3 regions of the Micromonospora sp. NPDC005171 genome follow, and region 3 is predicted to be linked to each of the others. Evidence: riboswitches for the same ligand, from Rfam matches in the RefSeq annotation. Region 3 holds a riboswitch; each other region holds the start of a gene.
The links. Region 3 has a riboswitch for cobalamin ahead of cobN (cobaltochelatase subunit CobN). Riboswitches for the same ligand answer to the same signal wherever they lie in the genome.
Positions count from the first base shown of each region.

Region 1: linked by a shared signal. The riboswitch ahead of bluB (5,6-dimethylbenzimidazole synthase) and the one ahead of cobN (cobaltochelatase subunit CobN) in region 3 are both predicted to bind cobalamin.
Region 2: linked by a shared signal. The riboswitch ahead of ABZU74_RS24250 (ribonucleoside-diphosphate reductase subunit alpha) and the one ahead of cobN (cobaltochelatase subunit CobN) in region 3 are both predicted to bind cobalamin.

Region 1 covers NZ_JBEXIM010000022.1:71,601-77,468, forward strand. Annotated here, with positions in the region: gene metH (methionine synthase) at 1-2,301, opposite strand, end outside; cobalamin riboswitch at 2,801-3,001, shown strand; gene bluB (5,6-dimethylbenzimidazole synthase) at 3,031-3,660, shown strand; partial or broken gene ABZU74_RS23145 (helix-turn-helix domain-containing protein) at 3,795-4,079, opposite strand; gene ABZU74_RS23150 (hypothetical protein) at 4,119-5,264, opposite strand; gene ABZU74_RS23155 (sigma-70 family RNA polymerase sigma factor) at 5,261-5,833, opposite strand.
Region 2 covers NZ_JBEXIM010000025.1:18,391-24,258, reverse strand. Annotated here, with positions in the region: gene ABZU74_RS24255 (ribonucleotide-diphosphate reductase subunit beta) at 1-47, opposite strand, end outside; gene ABZU74_RS24250 (ribonucleoside-diphosphate reductase subunit alpha) at 101-2,419, opposite strand; cobalamin riboswitch at 2,611-2,828, opposite strand; gene ABZU74_RS24245 (enolase C-terminal domain-like protein) at 3,262-4,659, shown strand; gene ABZU74_RS24240 (FadR/GntR family transcriptional regulator) at 4,667-5,389, shown strand; gene ABZU74_RS24235 (aldo/keto reductase) at 5,400-5,868, opposite strand, start outside.
Region 3 covers NZ_JBEXIM010000045.1:25,020-30,887, reverse strand. Annotated here, with positions in the region: gene cobN (cobaltochelatase subunit CobN) at 1-3,307, opposite strand, end outside; cobalamin riboswitch at 3,641-3,770, opposite strand; gene ABZU74_RS30160 (helix-turn-helix domain-containing protein) at 4,401-5,360, opposite strand; gene ABZU74_RS30155 (MFS transporter) at 5,455-5,868, shown strand, end outside.

The sequences.
Region 1 (5,868 bases), on a different contig from region 3:
GACCACGCCGACGATGTTCTTGCCGATGTCGTGCACATCGCCCTTCACCGTCGCCAGCACGACCTTGCCCTGCCCGCGGCCCGGGTCGATCCGGCCCTCCAGGCGGGCCTGCTCCTTCTCGGCTTCCATGAACGGTTCGAGGTAGGCGACCGAGCGCTTCATCACCCGGGCGCTCTTGACCACCTGCGGCAGGAACATCTTGCCGGCGCCGAACAGGTCACCGACGATCTTCATTCCGTTCATCAGCGGACCCTCGATGACATCGAGGGGTCGGACGAGGCCCTGCCGGGCCTCCTCCGTGTCCTGTTCGATGAAGTCGACGATGCCGTGGACCAGCGCGTACGACAGCCGCTCGGTCACCGGCGCCTCGCGCCAGGCCAGGTCAACCGCACGCTTCGTGCCGGAACCGGTAACGGTCGACGCGAAGGTGACCAGGCGGTCGGTGGCGTCCGGGCGCCGGTCGAAGATCACGTCCTCGACGAGTTCGAGGAGGTCGGCGGGGATATCGGCGTACACGGCGAGCTGGCCGGCGTTGACGATGCCCATGTCCAGCCCGGCGCGGACAGCGTGCAACAGGAACGCGGAGTGCATGGCTTCGCGAACCACGTCGTTGCCGCGGAAGGAGAATGACAGGTTGGAGATGCCGCCGCTGGTGCGGGCACCCGGGCAGCGCGCCTTGATCAGCGGGAGGGAGTCGATGAACGCCTTCGCGTATCCGTTGTGCTCGGCGATGCCGGTGGCGACCGCGAGGACGTTCGGGTCGAAGATGATGTCCTCCGGCGCGAACCCGGCCTGCTCGACGAGCAGATCGTAGGCCCGGCCGCAGATCGACACCTTGCGTTCGGTGGTGTCGGCCTGGCCGCGTTCGTCGAAGGCCATCACCACCACGCCGGCGCCGTAATCGCGGATCCGGCGGGCCTGAGCCAGGAATGACTCCGTGCCCTCCTTGAGGCTGATCGAGTTGACCACGCCCTTGCCCTGCACGCACTTGAGGCCGGCTTCGAGGACCGTCCACTTCGAGCTATCGATCATCACTGGGATCCGGGCGACCTCCGGCTCGGTGGCGATGAGGTTGAGGAAGGTCGTCATGGCACGCTCGCTGTCGAGCAGGTCCGCGTCCATGTTGACGTCGAGCAGGTTGGCACCGCCGCGGACCTGCTCCAGGGCCACGTCGACCGCGCCCTGATAGTTGTCCGACTCGATGAGCCGGCGGAACTTGGCCGAGCCGGTGACATTGGTGCGCTCACCGATCATCACGAATCCGGTGTCGGGTCCGATCGCGAACGGCTCCAACCCACTGAACCGGGTGGTTTCCGGCAGGGCGGCAACCGTCCGTGGCGGTGTGCCGGCCACGGCGGCGACGATCCGGGCGATGTGGTCCGGTGAGGTGCCGCAGCAGCCGCCGGCGATGTTGAGCAAGCCGGACGCGGCAAACTCGCCGAGCAGGCCGGCGGTCTCCTCCGGCGTCTGGTCGTAGCCGCCGAAAGCGTTCGGCAGACCGGCGTTGGGGTGACACGCCACGTAGGTTCCGGCGATCTTGGAAAGCTCCTCGACATGCGGGCGCATCTCGGCCGCGCCCAGCGAGCAGTTCACGCCGACGACCAGCGGATCGGCCCGCTCTATCGAGCGCCAGAAAGCCTCCACGGTCTGCCCCGACAGGGTCCGGCCGCTGAGGTCGACAATGGTCACGGAGATCCACAACGGCAGCTGCGGCGCGACCTCACGGGCCGCGGCGATTGCGGCCTTCGCGTTCAACGTGTCGAAGATCGTCTCGATCAAAAGCAGGTCGACACCGCCCTCGGCCAGGGCCGAGATCTGCTCCGCGTACGCCGCGCGCACTCCGTCGAAGTCGACGGCGCGATACGCCGGGTCGTCGACCCGCGGCGACAGCGACAGCGTCACGTTCAGCGGCCCGACCGAGCCGGCCACGAACCGGCCACCGAACTCGTCCGCCGCCTGCCGGGCCAGCCGCGCACCCTGAACGTTCATCTCACGAACCAGTGACTGGAGCCCGTAGTCGGCCTGGCCGATGCTCGTCGCCGTGAAAGTATTGGTGGTGGTGATGTCGGCGCCGGCGGCCAGATACCGCCGGTGTACGTCCAGAATGACGTCTGGCCGGGTGAGGTTGAGCAGGTCGGGATCACCGCTGACGTCCTGCGGATGGTCGACGATCAGGTCGCCTCGATAGTCTGCGGCGGTGAGCTGCGCGCCCTGCAACATCGTTCCCCAGGCGCCGTCCAACACCAGAACACGCTGGGACATCAGCTGCCGCAGCGACGATGCATTGTCTCTCTGGCTCAATGACGCGCTCAAGCGGCCACCTCCGAAGCTCGGAGGCGCCCTTGTTGAAGAAATGAGGGCCGAGCGTGGCGGGCTCCGCCCGTCGCAGCGCCTCTCGACCGACAGGCAGATGCTACCCGATCCGTTTGCCTGGACGCCCCCGTGCGGCGTCGGCGTCTGGCTGCTGCGATCACGCGGCAAGCCCGATCGTGACGAGCACCGCCCTTCACGGGCGATGTAGCGGCGGGGCCACATCGCCGTACGAAACGACGACGCGGCGTTATCCGCTCAGTAGGAGGTCCGAACTCGGCGCCGTCCCGCCGGCGCGGATCACTTCTGAGCTGCGGGGTTGGAGAAGTCGGTATGACGGTGGCGCGTCCTCCGCAGTCGCCGAGCCGAAGCATCCGACTGGACGGAGGACGCGCAGGCAAAGTTCACTCCGACCGGCAACGGCGTAGCGGTATGCCGAATATTCATGGCGAGGTTCGTCCCATGTTCGTCGGGACCGTTAAGGTCTGCGGTGGCACAAACGTTGCGAGGTGCCCTGCGCGAGTGGGGAGAATCGGGAAGCCGGTGTGAGTCCGGCACGGGCCCGCCGCGGTGACCGGGGAGCTGCCGCCCACGCGTACCAGACGCAGCCACTGACCCTGCGGGGTTGGGAAGGCGGGTGACCAGCGTAGATCCGGGAGTCCGAAGACCGGCCTCGCGTCATCGACCCCGTCAGGGGCACGAGCGCAGCGGGAGCCTGCCTTGAACACCGGACTCTACGAGACCATCCACCGCCGCCGGGACGTACGTGCCCAGTTCACCGGGGCGCCGATCCCCGACGAGACGTTGAACCGGGTCCTCACGGCGGCGCACGCCGCGCCGAGCGTCGGCCTCTCCCAGCCCTGGGACTTCATCCTGGTCCGCGATCCCGAGCTGCGGCAGGAGTTCCACCGGCACGTGCAGCGGGAACGGGACACCTTCGCGGCCACTCTCGAGAGTGCGGCGGCGGAACGCTTCAACCGGATCAAAATCGATGGCGTACGTGAGTCGACGATGTCAGTCGTAGTCACGTACGACCCCGAGCGGGGCGGACCGGCCGTGCTCGGCCGTCACGCGATCGCCGACGCCGGCCTCTACTCGGTCTGTCTGGCGATCCAGAACCTGTGGCTGGCCGCAACCGCCGAGCAACTCGGGGTCGGCTGGGTCTCGTTCTACCGGGAGCCGTTCCTACGCGACCTGCTCGGCATCCCGGCCACCGTCCGCCCGGTGGCGTGGCTCTGCCTCGGCCCGGTCACCCATCTGGAGCAGACGCCGGACCTGGAGCGGCACGGCTGGCGCCAGCGACGCCCGGCGTCATCGGTGATCCACCACGATCGTTGGACGACGGAGTGACCGAGTGGTTCTGACGGCGCTCCCGCGCCAGCCACCCCGCGTGCATTTTCGAGGCCTGCATGTCGAGGCGCCTGCCGATCTGGACGGGGCCGAGGCGCTGCTTGACGCGCAAGTGCACGACCTTGCCGACCAGGGGCTGCGGTGTCCGCGTCGGGCTGTGGTGCGGGCGTGACGATCCGGTCCCGCATACCGTCAGCGCCCTGCTCGCGGTAGCGATCTGTCCAGCGTTTCGCGGTCCGCCCGGAGCCGTCATAACACCGTGCCGCCTGAGCGACGGGCCAGCCCTCGTCCAAGACCAGACGCGCCACGCGCAGACGTGCGCGTAAGGGAGCAGCATGACTGTGCCGTGCGAACAACAGAAGGACGGTACGGGCCGCCTCGAGGCGGCCCGTACCGTTACCGAACGCCGGGCGCGTCACGCCCGTCTGCCGGAATGCTGGTGCGTGAGAGTTCCCTGCCTACAGGTCGGCCTTCGCCACGCGGGAGGATTCGTAGTTCGTGGAGGCCTGGGGCAGGCCCGGCACGGTGGAGACGTTCTTGACCAGCATGCCGGTCTTGGCGTCGATGGTCAGCACCTCGCTGCCCTGGCCGCCGAACACCTCGGGGCCGGCGGTGATCGTCAGCGTGGCCTTGCCGTGGGTGGTCGAGTTCTTGACGCTGACCGCGGAGATGGTGGACAGCAGACGCAGCACACCGGCCCGGACCTGCGTGTTGCCGTCGCCAGCGGACAGCGCTTGGGTGCTGTACGTCCACAGGGCGTTGTCGAAGTGCCGCTGAACGGCCTGGGGGCTGTACGGCTTTGGCTCGGCGTTGCCGCCCTTCTGCTTGATGATCACCTGGGCGTCCGCCTGCTGCTTGTCCCACACCGCCTTCTGCGCTGCGGGGTCGAGGCCCACCAGCGGATCCTTGGCTGCCTTGAGCATCTGGGTCCGGCCGTCGGCCGGGCTGCTCTCCGCCGCGGCGACGGCTGCCTTGAGGAGCGGAGCGTAGCCGCCGTCCGTCATCTGGTCCTGATGACGCGTGATCGCACGCTTGATGTCCTTCACGCTGTTGCCCGTATAGATCGCGTGACCGTCGGTGTACAGCGTGTAGACGACCTGCATGGTCTTGGTGCCGTGGACCTGCGTCGCCTTCACCAGCCACGCGTCGCCCGCCGACGGGGTGACCGTCTTGATGGACCCGGCCAGGGTCATCAGCGGCGCGCGCTCGGCGGACCCGTCGACGGTGGTCGAGCCCGAGGTGGCGGCCGACGAATCCTTGCCGGCGTCCGTGACCCCGGTTGCCGACGAGTTCAGCACCACAGCGACGACTGCCGCCGCTGCGGTAACCGCCACCCCGGCGCCGATACCCCATCGGCCGGCGATACCGATCCGGCGGCGGCGCTGAATCGCCGGGCTGGATTCGCGGTCCCGCGTGGTTGTCGTCGTTTCCATGGTTGAAGTCGCCTCCATAGTCGTGTCCTCCGCTGATATCGCGCCCAGCAGCCGCACGGTTCCGGGGTCGGTCATAGCCGCCCGCAGCACCGCCCGCGCCCGCTGATACGCCTCCGGGCGTAGTGGTTCTGCGCTGCCCAACGCACCGACCAGATCGAGCTCGTCGGTCATCGGTGTCTCTCCTTCGCGCTGTTGCGGTCCTTCAGAAGCGCGGACACCCCCGGCGCGTCGCGCAATGCCGTCCTGGCCTGGCTCAGCAGCCGCCGCGCGGTGCCGGCCGGTATGCCGAGTGCCCGCGCGGCGTCGGCTGCGGTCAGGTCCTCCCAGGCGACGAGCCTCAGGACCTCCCGCTCTTCGGGTTTGAGCCGCATCAGGGCCGACCGGAGCACCGCCCGGGCGTCCACGCCGAGGTCCACCGCCGACCACGGATCCCATCCAGTAGCCACGTCCGGCACGTCCGCGACCAGGTCCTCGGCCGGCCGGGACCGCCAGTAGCGCCGCAGGCGATTCAATGCCACCCCGTACAGCCACGGCCGCGCATCGTTGTACGACCGGTCGTACGATCGCCGCGACTCGAACGCCGCAACCCAAACCTCGCCCAGGAGGTCCTCAGCCGCATCCCGCCCCGCCCGGCGAACGAGGTACGAACCCACGGCGGCCTCATGACGCTCGACCACCTCCACGAAGGCGTCGACATCGCCATCCAGCGACCGGCCTATCAAATCCGCATCCGAAGCCATGGCCCTCCTCGGCAAAGTCCGCGCTTCACCCTGAC
Region 2 (5,868 bases), on a different contig from region 3:
TAGCGCATCGGGCGGAGGGTGAGGTCCATCCCGGGGTCGAGCAGCATGTGCGTGGTCCTCGTGTCGGCGGTGCTGAGATCGGTGGCGATGTCGGCGGCGGTCACTGGCAGGCCTCGCACGACTCGGGGTTCTCCAGCGAGCAGGCCAGCGCCTCCGCGTCGACAGCGACGGGTGCGACAGCGCTGACGGTGGCCTGCTGGATCCGCGTGGCGGGGCGCGAGCGCAGGTAGTAGGTGGTCTTCAGCCCGGCCTTCCAGGCGTACAGGTACATCGAGGAGAGCTTGCCGATTGTCGGTGCGGCCAGGAACAGGTTCAGCGACTGGGACTGGTCGATGAACGGGGCGCGGGCGGCGGCCAGGTCGATCAGCGCCCGCTGCGGCAGCTCCCAGGCGGTGCGGAACAACTCCCGTACGCCGGCCGGCAGCTCGGTGATGTCCTGCACCGACCCCTCCGCCCGCTTGATCGCCGACCGGATCCGCTCGGTCCACAGGCCACGGGCCTTCAGCTCGCGGACCAGCGCGGTGTTGACCTGGAGGAACTCCCCCGACAGGGTCTCGCGCTTGAACAGGTTGGACACCTGCGGCTCGATGCACTCGTAGCACCCGGCGATCGAGGCGATGGTCGCCGTCGGCGCGACCGCCACCAGCAGCGAGTTGCGCAGCCCGTACGCCTCGACCCGCTCGCGCAGCGCGTCCCACCGCGCGGCCTGCGTACCCTCGACGCCCCACAGGTCGGGTTGGAGCTGGCCCCGCGCGGCCCGGGTCTGCGGGTACGCCGGATGCGCGCCGAAGTCGCGCGCCAGGTCGGCGGAGGTCTCCAGCGCGGTCAGGTACAGCTCCTCGCTGATCCGGGTGGACAGCTCCCGCGCGGCCGGCGAGTCGAACGGCAGCCGCAGCGCGAAGAAGACGTCCTGCAGGCCCATCAGCCCGAGCCCGACGGGCCGCCAGCGGGGGTTGCTCGCCGCCGCCTGCGCGGTCGGGTAGTAGTTGATGTCGATCACCCGGTCGAGGAAGGTCACCGCGGTCCGCACCGTGGCGCGCAGCCGCTCCCAGTCGATGCCGCCGTCGCTGAGGTGTGCGGCGAGATTCACCGAGCCGAGGTTGCACACGGCGGTCTCGGTGTCGCTGGACACCTCGATGATCTCCGTGCACAGGTTGGACAGGTGCACCACGTTGCCCGGCTCGGCAGTCTGGTTGCAGAGCCGGTTCGCGGCGTCCTTGAAGGTCATCCAGCCGTTGCCGGTCTGGGCGAGGGTCCGCATCATCTTCCCGTACAGCTCCCGTGCCGGGACCTGCCGCACGTAGCGGCCCTGCGCCTCGGCCTGCCGGTACGCGGTGTCGAACCGCTCCCCCCACAGGTCGGGCAGCTCGGGCACCTCGTGCGGGTCGAACAGCGACCACGGCTCGTCGGCCTCGACCCGGCGCATGAACTCGTCCGGGATCCAGTTGGCCAGGTTGAGGTTGTGGGTGCGCCGCGCGTCCTCGCCGGTGTTGTCCCGCAGTTGCAGGAACTCCTCGATGTCCGGGTGCCACGGCTCCAGGTAGACGCAGGCCGCGCCCTTGCGCCGGCCACCCTGGTTGACGGCGGCGACGCTCGCGTCGAGAGTGCGCAGCCACGGCACGATCCCGTTGGACTGCCCGTTCGTGCCCCGGATCAGCGCGCCGCGGGAGCGGACCCGGGAGTACGCGATGCCGATACCACCGGCGAACTTGGACAGGTTGGCGACCTGGGCGTACCGCTGGTAGATCGAGTCCAGCTCGTCGCGCGGCGAGTCGACCAGATAGCAGGAGGACATCTGGGTGTGCCGGGTCCCAGAGTTGAACAAGGTCGGTGAGCTGGGCAGGTAGGCCAGGCTGGACATCAGCCGGTAGAAGTCGACCGCCTCGTCCGCCGTGCGGGACAGGCCGCAGGCCACCCGCAGCAGCCAGTACTGCGGGGTCTCCACCACCAGTCGGCTGGTGGGATGGCGCAGCAGGTAGCGGTCGTAGACGGTGCGCAGGCCGAAGTACTCGAACCGGCGGTCGCCGTTCGGGTCGATGGCGTGGTCGAGGGTCGCGGCGTGTGCGGCGACGAACGCGGCGGTGTCGTCACCGATCAGGCCCTCGGCGTGGCCGACCCGGATCGCCGCGCTGAACGAGGTGATGCCCTGTCGACGCACCTCCTTGTCGACGTAGCCGGCCAGCAGCCGCGCGGCGAGACGCGAGTACTGCGGCTCCTCACCGATCATCTCGGCGGCGGTCTGGATGGACAGCCGGTCCAGTTCGGCAGTGGTCGCGCCGTCGTAGAGGCCGCTGATGGTGCGGGTGGCCACCCGCATCGGGTCGACGTCGGTCAGGTCGTCGGCCCACCGCTCGACCGCCCGGACGATCTTGTTCACGTCGACGGGTTCGGTGCCGCCGTCGCGTTTGCGGACCTGCATCGGCGTGCGCCGCACTGTCGCGTCGCCGCTGGCCGGAACTACCTCGGTGACTGTCACCACTCGCTCCTCGGAGTTGAAGACCTGGTGGCCCCGGACGCGGGGAGACAGACACCGACGGACGCCACGCCAGCCCGGCGTGGGTCAGGTGGCGTCGGCCGTCCCACGCGGCCTCGGACCGCCGCCCACCCGGTGCGGGTACGCGGCGCGCTGGCAGGTCTTCGGACTCGCGGGCACGACCGGATTCGCCGGTCTCCTACTGGCCGTCGCTTCCCAGGCCGATGTGGTGGCCCAGTGCTGATGACGGCGGTCGTTCCCACTCACCGCTGCGGGACAGTCCCGGATTTCCACCGGGTTCCCTGTTGCCTCGACCGCCCCGGATGAGCGGCGAACCAGCTGCGTTCGACACCATATATAGGGACGCAGCCGTTGTCACACCCCACATGTCGGTCTCGGGCGTGTCGGCGGCCGCCCGGTGAGCACCGTCACCAACCTGGCCGACCGCGCCACGCCGACCGGCGGCAGGCAGCGGAGCCGCTGCCCTTCGATGCGGGTGTCGACAATCGACAAAGATTTGATGTATCGGGGCATCGGGTGCCGTGCGCCACGCCCATGTGCCGCCGTCAATGCCTTGAAGGGAGGGTGAACATCCAATCTCCGGGGCCCGTTCCCCTCACCACTCTCAGCCACCCACCGGCACGGCGGGCAGCAAGGCGGATCGTTCCGACCAACCAAACATCATATGTCTGCGGGTCTGCGGTGATCGACATCGTTGACGCGCCGGAGAAGTCCTCCGTATACTCCCAGTGATCATCTGATCTTTAGCCTAGCCGGGCGAGGAGCGCATGCCGCAGATCACTGCCGTCACCGTCGAAGACGTCCGCTTCCCCACCTCCCTGACCGCTGACGGCTCAGACGCCATGAACAAGGACGGCGACTATTCGGCGGCCTACGTCGTCCTGCACACCGACGGCGTCGACGGCGTGGGTGCGCCGCTCGCGGGGCACGGTCTGACCTTCACCATCGGTCGCGGCAACGACATCGTCGCGGCGGCGGCGGTCCACCAGGCGCAGCGTCTCGTGGGCCTGGACGTGGCGACGATGGCAGCGGACATGGGCGCGGTCTACCGCCTCCTCACCTCCGACTCGCAGCTGCGGTGGCTCGGCCCGGAGAAGGGCGTCGTCCACCTGTCCCTCGCCGCCGTGTTGAACGCGTCGTGGGACCTGGTCGCCCGGCTCGCCGACAAGCCGCTGTGGAGGCTGCTCGTCGACATGTCCCCCGAGCAACTCGTCGACATCGCGGACCTGCGCTACCTGTCCGACGCGCTGACCCGCGACGAGGCGCTGGCCATCCTGCGGGCCAAGGAGGGCACGAAGGCCGCCCGCCTCGCCGAGCTCGACCGGACCGGCTACCCCGCCTACACCACCTCGGCGGGTTGGCTCGGCTACGGCGACGACAAGCTGCGCCGGCTGTGCCAGGAGGCGGTGGACACCGGCTACGGGTACGTCAAGCTCAAGGTGGGCGCCAACCTCGACGACGACATCCGCCGGTGCGCGATCGCGCGGGAGATCCTCGGGCCGGATCGCAACCTGATGATCGACGCCAACCAGGTGTGGGACGTCGACCAGGCCATCGAGTGGGTCACCGCCCTCGCCCAGTTCAAGCCCCTGTGGATCGAGGAGCCGACCAGCCCCGACGACATCCTGGGCCACGCGGCCGTCCGCCGTGCCGTCGCTCCGATCGGCGTCGCCACCGGCGAGCACTGCCACAACCGGGTGATGTTCAAGCAGCTGTTCCAAGCCGAGGCCATCGACTTCTGCCAGCTGGACACCGGCAGGTTGGCCAGCATCAACGAGATCGTCGCCGTGCTGCTGCTCGCCGCGAAGTTCGACGTCCCGGTGTGCCCACACGCCGGCGGTGTGGGGCTCTGCGAGATGGTCCAACACGTGTCGGTGCTCGACTACGTCGCGATCTCGGGGGATCTCACCGACCGGGTCACCGAGTTCGTCGACCACCTGCACGAGCACTTCACCGACCCGTGCATCATCCGGGACACCGGTTCCGGCAGCGGATACGTCCTGCCCAGCCAGCCCGGCTACTCCACCCGGATGCGTACCGAGTCGGTCGCGCTCTACAGGTTTCCCGACGGCCACTACTGGGCGGCGACAGACCCGACTACCGTGTCATCTCCGGAGGCGGCGTACGTGATCGCGGGTGGGAAGGCCACCCCCGCCGGCCGCTAGGGGAGTCATGTCTCGCACTGACGAAGTGGTCAACGGCATCAAGCGGATGATCCTCGAAGGGCAGTTCAGGCCCGGGGACCGGTTGCCCATCGAGAAGGACCTCGCCGAGTCGCTCGGCGTCTCGCGGGGCTCGCTGCGCGAGGGGATGTCGGCGCTGTCGATCCTCGGCATCGTCAACATCCGCCAGGGCGACGGCACCTACGTCACCAACCTCGACGCCCCACAACTGCTGGCCCCGATGGGTTTCGTTGTGGACTTCCAGGGTCAGGGCGACCCGCGGCACATCCACACCGTCCGGCGACTGCTGGAGTGCGAGGCCGCCCGGCTGGCGGCGACCAGGATCACCGACGAGGCGCTGGCCCAGGCGGGAGACCTGCTCGAGGAGGCGGCCCGGATGGTCGGCCAGTCACCGCAGGACCACGAGCGGATCATGGAGATCGACATCGCCTTCCACCGGATCATCGCCGTGCACGCCGAGAATCCGGTGCTCGTCGGCCTGATCGAAGCCTTCGCCGGGCGCACCATCCGCGGCCGGCTGTGGCGCAGTCTGCACGAGGAGGGCGCGGACCTGCGGACCCATGACGAGCACGTGGCGATCCTGAAGGCCCTCGTGGCACGCGACCCGGAGCGGGCGCGAACCCGGATGGCCAACCACCTGATCGGCGTGGAGGAGTCGTTGCAGGGGTTACCCGACGACACTGACCCGAGCATCGAGACGGTCCGGCCGTGACCGCCGGCCCTTACGACTGCACGTCGAGCAGCCCCTCGTCGTACAACGCCGCCCAGAGCTGATCCGGGACGTCGACGTCGGATCGGCGCAGGGTCTCGGTCACCTGGGCCTCGTCCCGCATGCCGACCACCGTCGAGACCACGGCCGGGTGACGACTGACGAACGCCAACGCCGCCTGCGGCAGCGTGACCCCGTACGTCTGACAGACCCGCGCTATCCGGCGGGCCTGGTCGATCACCTCTGCCGGCGCCTGCCGGTAGTCGTAGACGGCGTCGGTCGCCGGCACGTCCCGGGCCAGCAGCCCCGAGTTGTAGACCCCGGCGACCACCACGCCGACGCGGCGGGCCTGCGCGACCGGCAGCAGGTCGGTCAACGCGCCCTGTTCCAGCAGGGTGTACCGGCCGGCGCACATCACCACGTCCACGTCGGTCTCCGCCACGAAGCGCGCCAGCATCGCGGACTGGTTCATCCCCGCACCG
Region 3 (5,868 bases):
CGCCCAGCGTGCGGGTGCGCACGTCGTGCGGCATCGCCGAGTCACCCACGTACGCCGCCGGTGACGTGCCGGTGATGTGGCGCACCATCGCCACCATCCCACCGTGGTACTGGAAGTAGTCGTCGGAGTCGACGATGTCGTGCTCGCGGGTGTCCTGGTTCTTCACCGCCACCGCGATCCGGGCGAACGAGCGCTCCATGTCGGCGCGCGCCTCCCGCCCGTCCAGGCCCCGGCCGTACGCGTAACCGCCCCACACCGCGTACACCTCGGCCAGGTCGGCGTCGCTGCGCCAGGTCCGGGCGTCGATCAGGGGCAGCAGCCCCGCCCCGTACGCGCCCGGCTTGGAGCCGAAGATCCGCGCGGTGGCCCGCCGCTCGTCGCCGTGCTCGGCCAGGTCGGCGGCGACGTGCGCCCGCAGGTAGTTCTCCTCGTCCGGCTCGTCCAGGGCGGCGACCCGCCGGACGGCGTCGTCGAGCAGCGCCACGACGTGCGGGAACGCGTCGCGGAAGAAGCCGGAGATGCGCACTGTGACGTCGACGCGGGGCCGGCCCAGTTCGGCGGTCGGCACCACCTCGACGCCGGTGACCCGCCGGGACCTGTCGTCCCAGACCGGCCGGCAGCCCAGCAGCGCGAGCACCTCGGCGATGTCGTCGCCCTGGGTGCGCATCGCGCTGGTGCCCCACACGGTCAGCCCCACCGAGCGGGGGTACGCCCCGGTGTCGGCGAGGTGCCGGGCCAGCAGCGAGTCGGCGAGGGCCACCCCGACGTCCCAGGCGTTGCGGCTGGGGATGGCCTTCGGGTCGACGGAGTAGAAGTTGCGGCCGGTGGGCAGCACGTTGACCAGTCCGCGGGTGGGTGAGCCGGACGGTCCGGGCGGCACGAACCTCCCGTCGAGCGCCCCGAGGGTGTGGGTCAGTTCGTCGGTGGTCCGGTCCAGTCGGGGCACCAGCTCGGTGGCGGCGAAGTGCAGCACCGCGGCGACCTCCGGAATCGGCCGACCGGTCACCTCCGTCACCACGGCGTCGGCGGCGTCCACGGCCCAGCCGAGGGTCTCCATGCCGACGACCAGCCGGCGGGCGAGGGCCTCGATGAGGTCGATCGCGTCGGCGGCGGTGCCGGCCGGCCCGTCCACCACGTCGGTAAGTGCCGCAGGCAGCGCCAGTCGCTGTCCCGGCGCCGCGAGCAACTCCTGCTCGTCGAGGGAGTACGCGACGGCGAGGGCCTGTCGCAGGCCGGGCAGGGCGCGGGCGCCGCCCCAGATCTGCGGGGCGCGCAACACCGCCAGGACCAGGTTGACCCGGGGCTCGCCGGTGGGCGCGTCGGCGAGGATGTGCAGCCCGTCGCGGATCTGCACGTCCTTGACCTCGCAGAGGTACCCGTCGAGGTGCAGCACGAAGTCGTCGAAGTCGTCCGCGTCGGGCATGGCCTCGGCGTGCAGGTCGTGGTGCAGCTCGGCGGCGCGCACCAGCTCCCAGATCTGGGCCCGCACGGTGGGCACCTTGGCCGGGTCGAGGGCCTGCACGGTGGCGTACTCGTCGAGGAGTTGTTCCAGTTTGGCCAGGTCGCCGTAGGTTTCGGCGCGGGCCATCGGCGGGACCAGGTGGTCGACGACCACGGCGTGCGCCCGCCGTTTGGCCTGGGTGCCCTCGCCGGGGTCGTTGACGATGAACGGGTACACCAGTGGCAGGTCGCCGAGGACCGCGTCGGGCGCGCAGTCGGCGGCCAGGCCGAGTCCCTTGCCGGGCAGCCACTCCAGGGTGCCGTGTTTGCCCAGGTGCACCACGGCGTCCGCGCCGAAGCCGCCGTCCGCGACGGCGGCGGTCAACCAGCGGTACGCGGCCAGGTAGTGGTGACTCGGCGGCAGGTCCGGGTCGTGGTAGATGGCGATCGGGTTCTCCCCGAAGCCGCGGGGCGGCTGGATCAGCAGCACCACGTTGCCGAAGCGCAGCCCGGCGAGGACGATGTCGCCGCCCTCGGTGTACAGCTCGCCGGGCGGCTCACCCCAGTGCTCCCGCATCCGCTCGCGCAGCTCGACCGGGACCTGGTCGAACCAGCGCCGGTACGTCGACCCCGGTATCCGGGCCTCGGCGGCGGCCAACTGCTCCGGGGTGAGCCACTCCACGTCGTGGCCACCGGCGGCGATCAGCGCGTGGATCAGCGCGTCGCCGTCGTCGGGCGGCGGCGCGTCACCGAGGTCGTAGCCGGCCTCGACGAGCGCGGCGAACAGTCTGACCGCCGAGGCCGGGGTGTCCAACCCGACGGCGTTACCGACCCGGGAGTGCTTGGTGGGGTACGAGCTGAGCACCACGGCGACCCGCTTGTCGGCGTGCGGCACGTACCGCAGCCGGGCGTGGCGGACCGCGATCCCGGCGACGCGGGCGGCCCGTTCGGGGTCGGCGGCGTAGACCGAGAGTCCGTCGGCGTCGATCTGCTTGAACGAGAACGGCACTGTGACGATCCGGCCGTCGAACTCGGGGATGGCCACCTGCATGGCGGCGTCCAACGGGGACAGTCCGGCGTCGCTGTCGGCCCACTGCGCGCGGGTGCTGGTGAGGCAGAGCGCCTGGATGACCGGCACGTCCAGGGCGGCCAGGGCGCCGACGTCCCAGGCGTCCTCGTCGCCGCCACCGGAGGCGTCCGCGGCGACCGCGCCGCCGGCCGCGAGCACCGTGACCAGCAGCGCGTCACAGCGGGCGAAGAGTCCGAGTGGGCCGGCGCCCGCGGTCAGCCCGCGCAGCGAGCCGCAGAAGATCGGCAGCGGGTTGCCGCCGGCCGTTCGCACCGCCTCGGCCAGCACGTCGACGAATCCGGTGTTGCCGGCGAGGGCGTGCGCCCGGTAGAAGACGATTCCCACCGTGGGCCGGTCCGGGTCGGCGGGGTGTTCGCCGTGCACCCCGTACGCCGGGGTGGGGGCGGGCGGGGCGAAGCCCTCGCCGGTGAGCAGCACCGTGTCGGACAGGAACCGGGCCAACTGCCCCAGGTTGTCCGGCCCGCCCTCCACCAGGTAGGCCAGCGCCTGGGTGACGACCCCGGACGGCACCGTGGAGATGGCCATCAGCTCCGCGTCGGGTAGCGCCTCACCGCCGAGCACGACCGTCGGCACTCCGGTGGCGAGCACCGCGGCGAGGCCGTCCGGCCACGCCTGCCGACCGCCGAGCAGGCGTACGACGACGAGGGCGACCCCGTCGAGCAGGGCGGGCACCTCCTCGACGGTGACCCGCGCGGGGTTCGCCAACCGGTAGTCGGCGTTGCTGGCGCGGGCGGCCAGCAGGTCGGTGTCGGCGGTGGACAGCAGCAGGATGCGCACGGTTGGCTCCGGAAAGTGACGCCCTGGGCCCCGAGGGGGCGACCGGGACGATGCGGACGGGTACGGCGTCAGCCGGTACGACGGCCCGGGCGAACGACGCGCCGACGCGGGCGTCGGGGCCGGTCAGCGGCGGGCGCTCGGCTCAGCGGTACCGGAAGCCGGCGGCCTGGCGCACGCCGCGACGGCCGGCCCTTGGCGTGCGGGCGCGCCCGGTTCCGGGCGCGCTGCGGCGCCCTGTGCACAGGTTATGACGATGCTCGTCGATGAATGAGACGCCGTGCGTCATCGGGTCCTCCTCGGGTGTCCACGCCCTGGGGTACGTCCCGACGGCCGAAGTATCCTGGCTTCCGGATCGACGCTCTCCCCCGGCCTTCCAACCGCAGACACACGGCCGTGACTCACGAGGGGGGATCGCTCCCCGGTGACAGTGGCGGGACCGCGTCGGATTCGCACCGACTTCCTTCACTGCCGTCAGGCCGCGAATGCTGCCACACCGCCGCGCCGCCGGTCAACGCCGGTCAGGCCCTACCAGGCGGGTGGAACTCATCGAGATTCGGCGATTGGCGCGAGCGTGAATCCGCACGCCGCAATGCCCCAGATCAATGCCCGACGTCCTTTGCTCTGCTTACCTATGCGCACCGGACACGGAGCGTCACTGGTGCCTATAGGTAAGCAGAGCAAAGGACGGCCGAACGAACTCTGACCTGCGCCGATCATCCGGCAGCGCGATGCCGGCCGACACCCTCACCGAGGGTCGGCGATCGCCACACCAGTGTCCGTGATCAATCTCGGAGGTCGATCTCCTTGGTCGCCCCGCAGTTCCACCACCTCGCCGGTCGGGTCTGGCTCTGTCCGGGCGATCCGGACCCGGAGGCGGTCCACGCCGGCGTCGCCGTCGTCGTCGACGAACGCGGCAGTGTGATGATCGACGCCGGGCAGAGCCCCGCGCCCGCCGGCGACACCCAGGCCGCGCTGGCCGCCGCTGGCACATCTGCGCCGGCCGGAGGACGGCCTCGACCTCGACCTGACCCCGGCGGCACCGCCCCGCCGGGCACACGGAGGCGGGCACCTCGCGCCGACACGCCGTGCCCCGTCAGAACGATGAGGCCCCGGCCACGAGCGTTCGGGCGGTCTCCGTCCACCAGTAGAGGACCTCCCGGCCCGACCGGCGCTTCTGAAGCAGACCGGCCTCGGTCAGCACGCGCAGATGACCACCGACCGTGCCGAGCGGCAGCCCGGTCGCGGCGACCACTGCCGTGGTGCTGACCGGCTCAGCCGCCTGCACCAGAATCGTGCTCCGCGAGTTTCCCAGCAGGCGGCGCAGAGAATCCGGTGTGGTGAGAGCCTCCTCGGCGAAGATTCCCGTCACTGGATAGACGATTCCGAAGCGGTCGGGCAATCTCCAGGAGATCCAGCCTCCCCGGCAGTGGGCCGCGAAGAACGTCAGCGTCCCGCCGCGCACGTCGGACGGTGGGTAAGGCCGCTCCTCGACCTGCAGCCGGCCGTTGCCCAGCCAGCGCGTGCCGGGCCGCATGTCGTTGATGACCCCGGACCATCCGTCCCTGCCCAGGCGGGAGATCCGGGACACCACGTCGGCACGCAGCACCGACTGCCGGCGCGGCCAGTCCGCCTCGACGGTGTGGCGCCAGACCCAGCGCAGAAGAGCGGCTGTCCGGCTCGCCAACCCGGACCCGCGCAATTCCGGGGCCAACGGGGAACGTACGTGGGCCAGATCGGCGCGGATCCGGTCGTCCGACAGCGACTCCAGCTCCACGAGCTCGTCGTCCAGCGTCATGTCCGGACGGGCGGGCGGCACCGTCAGGAAGTCGGCCATCCAGGAGGACGATATCGCGTGCGCCAGAAGGGCCCTGGTCACCGGATCATCGTCGAGATGGCCCTGGAAGGCGTCGACATGCTGGTCCCGCCAGACCCGATGCCACGGCAGCGGCTGACCTCGGCGCAGGATATTCAGCGCCCCCAACGTCTCGGTGAGCTGCGAGGTGCCGAAACGCGCCTGCGCCATCACTTCGGCGTCGACCAGGAACACCGCCACGTTTCGCCTCCGGTCGAAACTCTAGGGAGGCGCCGCGGGATGTCCCAAGCTCCCGGCCATGCACAGCGACACCCTCCCAGGCCACCCGACGACCGTGAGCACGCGGAACTTCAACGCTCTGTGGGGCGGTGCCGCCGTCACCAACCTGGCTGACGGCGTCGTCAAGCTGACACTGCCGCTAATGGCCGTCTCGCTGACGGACTCCGTTGCGCTGGTCGCCGCCGCCACCCTGGCCAACACCCTGCCCTGGTTGCTCTTCTCACTGCCCGCCGGCGCCCTCGCCGACCGGGTGGATCGCCGGCACCTGATCATGACGATGGCCGCCGCGCGCGCCCTGGTCCTGGCCGTGCTCATGGGTGCCCTCGTCCTGGGCAGCCTTCCGCTGGCCGGCCTGTACGCGGGGGCGCTGCTTCTCGGCACCGCCGAGGTATTCGCCGACACCACCCGGATGGCGGTCGTGCCGATGGTCGTACCCCGCAACCGCATGGAATCCGCGTTCGCGAAGTTG